Regions from separate parts of the Streptomyces sp. NPDC006476 genome, predicted to be linked through region 2. Evidence: riboswitches for the same ligand, from Rfam matches in the RefSeq annotation. Region 2 holds a riboswitch; the other holds the start of a gene.
What was found. A riboswitch is a leader RNA that binds a small molecule or an ion and turns the genes downstream of it on or off. The one in region 2 is predicted to bind cyclic di-AMP.

Region 1 (4,205 bases), on a different contig from region 2:
CGCAGTCCGCCCGCTGCCGGTCTACCGGCCCTTCGAGTCGCCGCTGGACGGCCGCGAGGAGTACCCGGTCGAGGGTGGTCCCCGGTTCGCGCGGCCCGCCCTGTCCGTGCGCACCGAGGAGCGGCGCGGCACCGAGTGGCGCTTCGAGGCGCACGAGGCGGAGGGCGACCATCTGCGGCTGCGCTTCCGTGACGGCGGGCTCGTCATCACGCTGCACTACCGCATGCGGCACGACGTCGTGGAACGCTGGGTGAGCCTCGACAACGAGGGACCGGCGCCCCTGGAGCTGCTGCGCGCCGACGCCGCCACCTGGACGCTGCCCGACCGCGAGGGCTGGCGGCTCTCCCAGCTGCACGGCCGCTGGGCCGCCGAGTCCCTGCTGACCGCCGCGCCGCTCACCCACGGCGAGAAGGTCATCGGCAGCCGCCGCGGCCACACCGGGCATCAGCACCTGCCCTGGGTCGCCCTCGACACCGACGCCACCGAGGAGCGCGGCGAGGTCTACGGCTGCGCGCTCGGCTGGTCCGGTTCCTGGCGGATCGCGGTGGCGCAGCTCCCGGACGCGCGGGTGCAGATCACCGGCGGCGCCGGGTACGACGACTCCGGGCTGCTGCTCCTGGGCGCGGGGGAGTCGTACACCACCCCCGTCTTCGCCGGGCTGTGGAGCGACGGCGGCTTCGGCGGCGCGAGCCGCGCCTGGCACGCCTACCAGCGCGCCTACGTCATCCCGGACGCGGACCGGGACCGGCCGGTGCTGTTCAACTCCTGGGAGGCCACGGAGTTCGACATCTCCGAGGAGCAGCAGGGGGCGCTCGCCCGCCGGGCCGCCGCCATCGGCGTCGAGCTGTTCGTCGTCGACGACGGCTGGTTCGGCAAGCGCACCAGCGACCGTGCCGGGCTCGGCGACTGGACGCCCAACCCCGACCGCTTCCCCAAGGGCCTGGCGCCGCTCGCCGACTACGTGCACACCCTCGGTATGCAGTTCGGCATCTGGGTCGAGCCCGAGATGGTGAACCCGGACAGCGACCTCTACCGCGCCCACCCCGACTGGGTGCAGTTCCAGCCGGGCCGCAGGCGCACGGAGTTCCGCAACCAGCTCGTACTGAACCTGGCCCGCGAGGACGTCCAGGAGTACCTCTGGCAGCAGCTCGACACGCTCCTGTCCAGCGCCCCCGTCGACTACGTCAAGTGGGACTTCAACCGCTGCTTCACCGACGCCGGCTGGCCCGGCGACCCCTACCCGCAGCGCCTGTGGGTCGACCACGTCCGCGCGCTGTACGCGCTGCTGGACCGGCTGCGGGCGGCCCACCCGGACGTCGTCTTCGAGTCGTGCTCGGGCGGTGGCGGCCGGATCGACCTCGGCATCATGAGCCGTACCGACCAGGTGTGGACCTCCGACAACACCGACCCGCTCGACCGGCTCGCCATCCAGCACGGCTTCAGCCAGATCCACCCCGCGCGTGTGATGGCCGCCTGGGTCACCGACAGTCCCAACACCCAGCTCAACGACCGGGTCAGCTCCCTGCGCTTCCGGTTCGTCAGCGCCATGGCGGGTGTGCTGGGCGTCGGCGGAGACCTCACCCAGTGGACCGAGGAGGAGCTCGCCGAAGCCGGTGACTGGGTGAGCCTCTACAAGGAGATCCGGCCCCTGGTGCAGCACGGCGACCTCCACCGGCTGCGGCCCCCGACGGGCGGGCTCAGCGCCGTGCAGTACGTGCGCGGCGACGAGTCGGTCGTCCTGGCCTGGCTCCAGGCACAGAGTTACGGCGAGCCCGTACCGGCACTGCGACTGCGCGGACTCGACCCGACAGCCTCCTACGAATGCCCTGAAACGGGCGAAATTCACCGTGGGGCCGTACTGCTGCATCACGGGCTGGACACCGCGCTGCGCGGCGACCTCGATGCGAAAGTCATCCGACTCCGTGGCATCTGAGTCTTCTGTCCGAATTGGTGTCTTCATTCCAACTCGCTCTGGAATGGGGAATGCTGGAGCACCGTCACGTGAGGAGCGTCATATCCGTGACGGTGCGTGGCGCGTCATGTTCACGTAATTCATAAGGGTTTCAAGGGGCTTTGGACAAAGGGGTGGAACTGTAATTCACGGAGGGTGACCGTGAATTCCCACAGTCGATCAGCAGAAACGCATGCACGGGGAACCGCCGCTTGTCCCTTTGCGTCCTGGTCGCTTACGTTCGCCACCAATCCGGACGGACGCCCAATCCTGCCGCCGCCCGGAGCCCGCACAACTCACCCGTGAACGGCAGGAGCGGGGGACCCACAGGTACGACGCCTGTTCCGGTCTCCGGAACGGCTAGGGGTAAAGCCGCGCCGAAAAGCGCGGCCGGGCATCTCCAGCCCGCACCCGACAGCTCACCTCGCAGGCGACGGAGAGGAATTCGCCATGCCCGCGAAGGGTAAGCACCGCCGCCCGAAGCCCAAGCGCTTCACCCGTTCCATCGCCGTCGCCGGAACCGGCGGCGCCGCTCTCGCCCTCCCGCTCATAGGGGCCACCGGAGCCCACGCGGCCACCGCGCAGTCGGCTTCCCAGTCGGTTTCCGAAAAGACCGTCCAGTCGCTTCCGGCCGCCGAGAAGAAGGCGACCGAGAAGAAGGCGAACGCCAACAACACGGGTGTGCGCACCTATTCGGTCCGGGCCGGCGACTACCTCGCGAAGATCGCCGACGAGCAGCACGTCCGGGGCGGCTGGCAGAAGCTGTACGCGGACAACCGCCAGGCCGTCGGCGACGACCCGTCGCTGATCCACCCGGGCCTCAAGCTCACCCTCGGCGGCAAGGCGACGACCGGCGCCACCAAGTCCTCCACCTCCGCTGCCTCCTCCTCCGCCTCGTCGAGCGCTTCCTCCGCGTCGAAGGCGTCGAAGGTGTCGAAGGCGACGAAGGCGACGAAGGCCACCCAGGCCGCCGAGTCGACCAGCACCGGCTTCACCCTCCCGGTGACCGGCGGCACCATCGGCACCGGCTACCACGTCGCCGGCAGCATGTGGTCCAGCGGCTACCACACCGGCGTCGACTTCGTCGTCCCGACCGGCACCCCGGTCAAGGCCGTGGGCGCGGGCACGGTCGTCACCGCCGGATGGGGCGGTGCGTACGGCAACCAGGTCGTCATCAAACTCGCCGACGGCCACTACGCGCAGTACGGCCACCTCTCCCAGATCTCCGTCTCGGTCGGCCAGAGCGTGAGCGCGGGCCAGCAGCTGGGTCTCTCCGGTGCGACCGGCAACGTGACGGGCCCGCACCTGCACTTCGAGATCCGCACCACGCCGGACTACGGCTCCGACGTGGACCCCGTCGCCTACCTCCGTTCCAAGGGCGTCGCCGTCGGCTGACCCCCCGCCGACCGCGCGCCCCACACGCCGCCGAAGGCCGGACCCCGATCCCCGGGTCCGGCCTTCGGTGTTGCAGAGATTTCGCCGTCCGGCGATCGACCGCTCAACATCGGCGATCCGAGAGTTATTCCTGCCTTGCCCAACCCTTTGGACGTGGCTTATCTCACCGACCGTCAACCCTTTCTTACGGTCGCGTAGGTCACATTAGAAGGTGAATCATGGCCGCCGTGGCAGACGATTCGAAAAGTGACAGCAGAGACAGCAGGACAGTGATCGGGTCGTACGTCGCGGTGGGGGACAGCTTCACCGAGGGCGTCGGCGATCCCGGCCCCGACGGAGCCATGGTCGGCTGGGCGGACCGGTTCGCCGTGCTGCTCGCGGACCGGCGGCCCGAAGGCGACTTCGCCTACGCCAACCTCGCCGTGCGCGGCAAGCTGCTCGACCAGATCGTGGCGGACCAGGTTCCGCAGGCCGAGGAACTCGCCCCGGACCTGGTCTCCTTCTGTGCCGGCGGCAACGACATCATCCGGCCCGGCACCGACCCGGACGAGGTCGCCGAGCGCTTCGAGCGTGCGGTCGCCCGGCTCACCGGGGCCGCCGGCACCGTCATGGTGACGACCGGCTTCGACACTCGTGGCGTGCCCGTGCTCAAGCATCTGCGCGGCAAGATCGCCACCTACAACGGACATGTCCGGGCCATCGCCGACCGGTACGGCTGTCCCGTGCTCGACCTGTGGTCCCTCAAGACCGTGCAGGACCGCAGGGCCTGGGACGACGACCGGCTGCACCTCTCGCCTGAGGGGCACACACGCGTGGCGCTGCGCGCCGGTCAGGTCCTCGGCCTGGAGGTCCCGGCCGA
Region 2 (4,205 bases):
GTTCAGCGCCTTGTGCCGAGCGTGCCGTCCGTCACGAGCCGGGGAGCGCGTCGATGCCCCACCCGTACGTCCTGCTGTCCGCCGCCGTCTCCCTCGACGGCTACCTCGACGACACCGGACCCGAGCGCCTGCTGCTGTCGTCCCCGGCCGACTTCGACCGCGTCGACGAGGTACGGGCCTCCGCCGACGCCATTCTGGTCGGCGCCGGCACGATCCGCGCCGACAACCCGCGGTTGCTGGTCAACTCGCCCGAGCGCCGCGCCGCCCGCGTCGCCTCGGGTCGGCCCGAGTACCCGCTCAAGGTCACCGTCAGCGGCTCGGGCGAGCTGGATCCGGCGGCGAGGTTCTGGCACACGGGCGGCGACAAGGTCGTCTACACGACCGACAAGGGGGGCGAACGGGCCCGCGCGCTCGGGATCGCCGCCGACGTCGTCCCGCTCGGACCCGACCTCGACTGGCGCCGGCTGCTGGAGCATCTGCACGACGTCCGGGGTGTGCGGCGACTCATGGTCGAGGGCGGCGGGCGCATCCACACCCAACTGCTCCAGCAGGGCCTCGCGGACGAGCTCCAGCTCGTGCTCGCCCCCCTGTTCGTGGGCGACGCCGACGCGCCCCGCCTCTTCGGCCCGGGCGGCTACCAGGGCGGACGGCTCAGGCTGGTGGAGAGCCGGCGGATCGAGGACGTGGTCCTCATGCGCTACGAGCCCACCGCCCCCGGCACCGGCCCGCTGGCCTCCGCCGCCGACCACCATTGGCTCCGCCTCGCCTGCGACCTGGCGGCCCAGTGCCCGCCCTCGCGGACCGCGTTCAGCGTCGGCGCGGTGGTCGTCGCCGCAGACGGCACCGAGCTGGCCCGCGGCCACTCCCGCGAGGCCGGCGACCCCGTGGTCCACGCGGAGGAGGCGGCCCTGGCCAAGCTCGACCCGGCCGATCCGAGGCTCGCGACCGCGACGGTCTACAGCAGCCTGGAGCCCTGCGCCCACCGCGCGTCCCGTCCCAAGCCGTGCGCCCGGCTGATCCTGGAGGCGGGGGTACGGCGGGTGGTGACCGCGTGGCGGGAGCCGGACACGTTCGTGGAGGCCGCCGACGGCAGCGGTCTGCTGGCGTCGCGGGGCGTCGAGGTGGTCGTAGTGCCCGAGTACGAGGGGCGGGCGAAGGCGCCGAACGCCCATCTGCCGGGCTGAAAAACGCAGGTGGAGCGGGGGCGGACGCGGGGGCGGACGGAAACCCTGGTGCTGGGCGTCCCGCGGATGGCGTATGCTGGTCTCACAACGACGCGGGGTGGAGCAGCTCGGTAGCTCGCTGGGCTCATAACCCAGAGGTCGCAGGTTCAAATCCTGTCCCCGCTACTGAAGGCCGAGGGCCGGAGTCCAGTGACTGGATTCCGGCCCTCGGTGTTTCCCGTTTCCCTGACCGTCACTCCCCATGCAGAACCCGGGGCAAGGTCAACTCGCCCGATTTTCACCGGTCATGGCCCGAACGTCCGCGCCAAAAACGTTTAATGATCAAGCCGAACTGCTTGGAAACCCCACCCCGGGTCTATTAACGTTCGATAACGCAGCGCGGTCGTCCCAGCCGTCACAAGAGGCGGCTCCGTGCGCACGCGCCGAATCCCGCAAGGGAACCGGGGAACCACCACCCTGGGGTGAATCGCGCGGAAACCGCCGTGGACCCACGGCAGGTTTACGCGCGTAGGAGACCTTCCTGCTCCGAACCCGTCAGCTAACCCGGTAGGCGAGAAGGAAGGAAAGGAGCACGCCCACGTGGCGTCCAACCCGCCTGCCCCGGCAGCCCCGTTCGTGCCGGGCACCCGGCCCTTCGGCTTCGGCTCCAGCGACGACGAGGGCCAGTGGGAGGAGTGGAACCCCACCGAGGAGTCCCTCCGCCCGGTACGCGGCCGGCACCGTGTCTCCAGGCAGCGCGGCGGGGGACTCGCCCGCAGCTCCACGGTTCTCGGTGTCGGTGTCATAGCCGCCGTCGGCGCGGGCGGCATGGCCAGCGCCAACACCGGCAAGCCGCCGGTGTCCATCTCCCTGCCCGACCTTGCCTCCGTCGCCCATGTGTTCGACGCTGGCTCCGACGCGCCCAAGGGCTCCGCGACCGCGCTCAGCGCCGTCGGGGTGAGCACCAAGGACACCGAGCAGGGCGCCCGGGACGCCGGTGAGGCGCTGCGCGACCGCATCATGGCGCAGGCCGAGTCGCAGCAGGTCCAGCTCGACAGCAAGGCCCAGTCGGCCACCGAGGCGGCCCTCGCCAAGCAGATCGACGATGCGGCCGCCAAGGCGGAGAAGGACGCGGCGGCCAAGGCGCAGGCCGCCAAGGAGAAGGCGGAGGCGGCGGCCAAGAAGGCGGCCGAGGACGCCAAGCTCGCCGAACTCGCCAAGCAGTACAAGCTGCCGGTCGTCTCCTACACGATCACCGGCACCTTCGGTCAGGCCGGTTCCATGTGGTCCTCCGGCTACCACACGGGCCTCGACTTCGCCGCGCCGACGGGCACGCTCATCAAGGCCATCCACTCCGGCACCATCACGGAGGCCGGCTGGGCGGGGTCGTACGGCTACCGCACGATCCTCACCCTCGACGACGGCACCGAGCTGTGGTTCTGCCACCAGTCCTCGATCAGCGTCAGCGTCGGCCAGAAGGTCGCCACCGGTGACGTCATCGGCCGGATCGGCGCCACGGGCAACGTGACCGGCGCGCACCTGCACCTCGAGGTCCACCCGAACGGGCAGGCCACCGGCATCGACCCGATGACCTGGCTGCGCAGCAAGGGCCTCAACCCCTGACAGCGGCACCGCCCCGGAACGGCCGCCTCCGATTGTTTACGGGAAGTTTGCGGCCGTTCCGGAAGAGGAATCTCCGGGGCGGGCGTTGACCATACACATGACTTCTCTGCGCAAACTCGGCTCCTCCGACCTCGAGGTCTTCCCGCTCTCCCTCGGTGGCAACGTCTTCGGCTGGACCGCCGACGAGGCCACGTCCTTCGCCGTCCTCGACGCCTACGCGGCCGCGGGCGGCAACTTCCTCGACACCGCCGACGGCTACTCCGCCTGGGTCCCCGGCAACCAGGGCGGCGAGTCCGAGACGATCATCGGCAAGTGGGTCAAGGCCCGCGGCAACCGGTCCGACGTCGTCATCGCGACCAAGGTGAGCCAGCACCCCGAGTACCAGGGGCTGTCGGCCGCCAACATCAAGGCCGCCGCCGACGCCTCGCTGCGCCGCCTCGACACGGACTACATCGACCTGTACTACACGCACTTCGATAAGCCGGAGATTCCCGTCGAGGAGATCATCGGGGCGCTCGACGAGCTGGTGACGGCGGGCAAGGTGCGGGCGATCGGCGCGTCCAACATCTCCACCGAACGGCTCGCGGCGTCCCTGGAGTTCTCCGACCGGGAGGGCCTCGCCAAGTACGTGGCGCTGCAGCCGCAGTACAACCTGGTCTCCCGCGACACCTACGAGGGACCGCTGCAGGACCTCGCCGCGCGCTACGGCCTCGCCGCCGTCCCCTACTACGCCCTGGCGTCCGGCTTCCTCACCGGCAAGTACCGCCCCGGCACGACGGTCGACAGCCCTCGCGCGGGCGGCGCCGCCAAGCACCTGGAGACGGAGCGCGGCCAGCGGGTCCTCAAGGCGCTGGACGAGATCGCCGAGGCCCACGACGCCCCGATCCCCACGATCGCCCTGGCCTGGCTCGCGGCCCAGCCCACGGTGGTGGCCCCCATCGCCAGCGCCCGCACCGTGGACCAGCTCCCGGCCCTCCTGGGAGTGGCCGACGTGACGTTGACGGACCCCGAGATCAGCCGCTTGACGGAGGCTTCGGCCTGAGGATGCCGGGGGCGGCCAGCTTGGTAGGGGTGTCGGTCTGAGGTTGCCGGGGTCGGCCCGCTTGGTGGGGGTGTCGGTCTGAGGAATTCCGAGCGGGTGTCGGTGGCGGAGGCCTCGGCTTGATGCGGGCCGGCCGGAATGTTGCTGATCGATGCCTCCGCCGGACCGGCTGTCGGCTCCTTCTGCCGTCGGCTTGGTCCGTCGTCGGCCTCTTCCAGCAGCGACGTCCGCCGCCACGGCGCTCGGCCACCGTGGCGGGGGCTGGCGGTGCAGAGTCGGACGCGGCCTTACGACTGGTACGGGTTGTACGCGGGATACGGTGCCGCCGGATGGCCGTACGTGCCGTACAGCGGCCAGGGCGGGGCGGCCACCGGGAC

Region 1: another riboswitch for cyclic di-AMP. It lies ahead of ABZZ74_RS20135 (LysM peptidoglycan-binding domain-containing M23 family metallopeptidase); the one in region 2 lies ahead of ABZZ74_RS36270 (M23 family metallopeptidase).

The regions. Positions count from the first base shown of each region.
Region 1 is NZ_JBEXPK010000016.1:160,897-165,101, reverse strand. It holds gene ABZZ74_RS20140 (alpha-galactosidase) at 1-1,933, shown strand, start outside; cyclic di-AMP (ydaO/yuaA leader) riboswitch at 2,239-2,397, shown strand; gene ABZZ74_RS20135 (LysM peptidoglycan-binding domain-containing M23 family metallopeptidase) at 2,402-3,346, shown strand; gene ABZZ74_RS20130 (SGNH/GDSL hydrolase family protein) at 3,616-4,205, shown strand, end outside.
Region 2 is NZ_JBEXPK010000044.1:21,840-26,044, reverse strand. It holds gene ABZZ74_RS36280 (dihydrofolate reductase family protein) at 54-1,184, shown strand; tRNA gene ABZZ74_RS36275 (tRNA-Met) at 1,276-1,349, shown strand; cyclic di-AMP (ydaO/yuaA leader) riboswitch at 1,595-1,752, shown strand; gene ABZZ74_RS36270 (M23 family metallopeptidase) at 1,764-2,786, shown strand; gene ABZZ74_RS36265 (aldo/keto reductase) at 2,884-3,828, shown strand; gene ABZZ74_RS36260 (PrsW family intramembrane metalloprotease) at 4,116-4,205, opposite strand, start outside.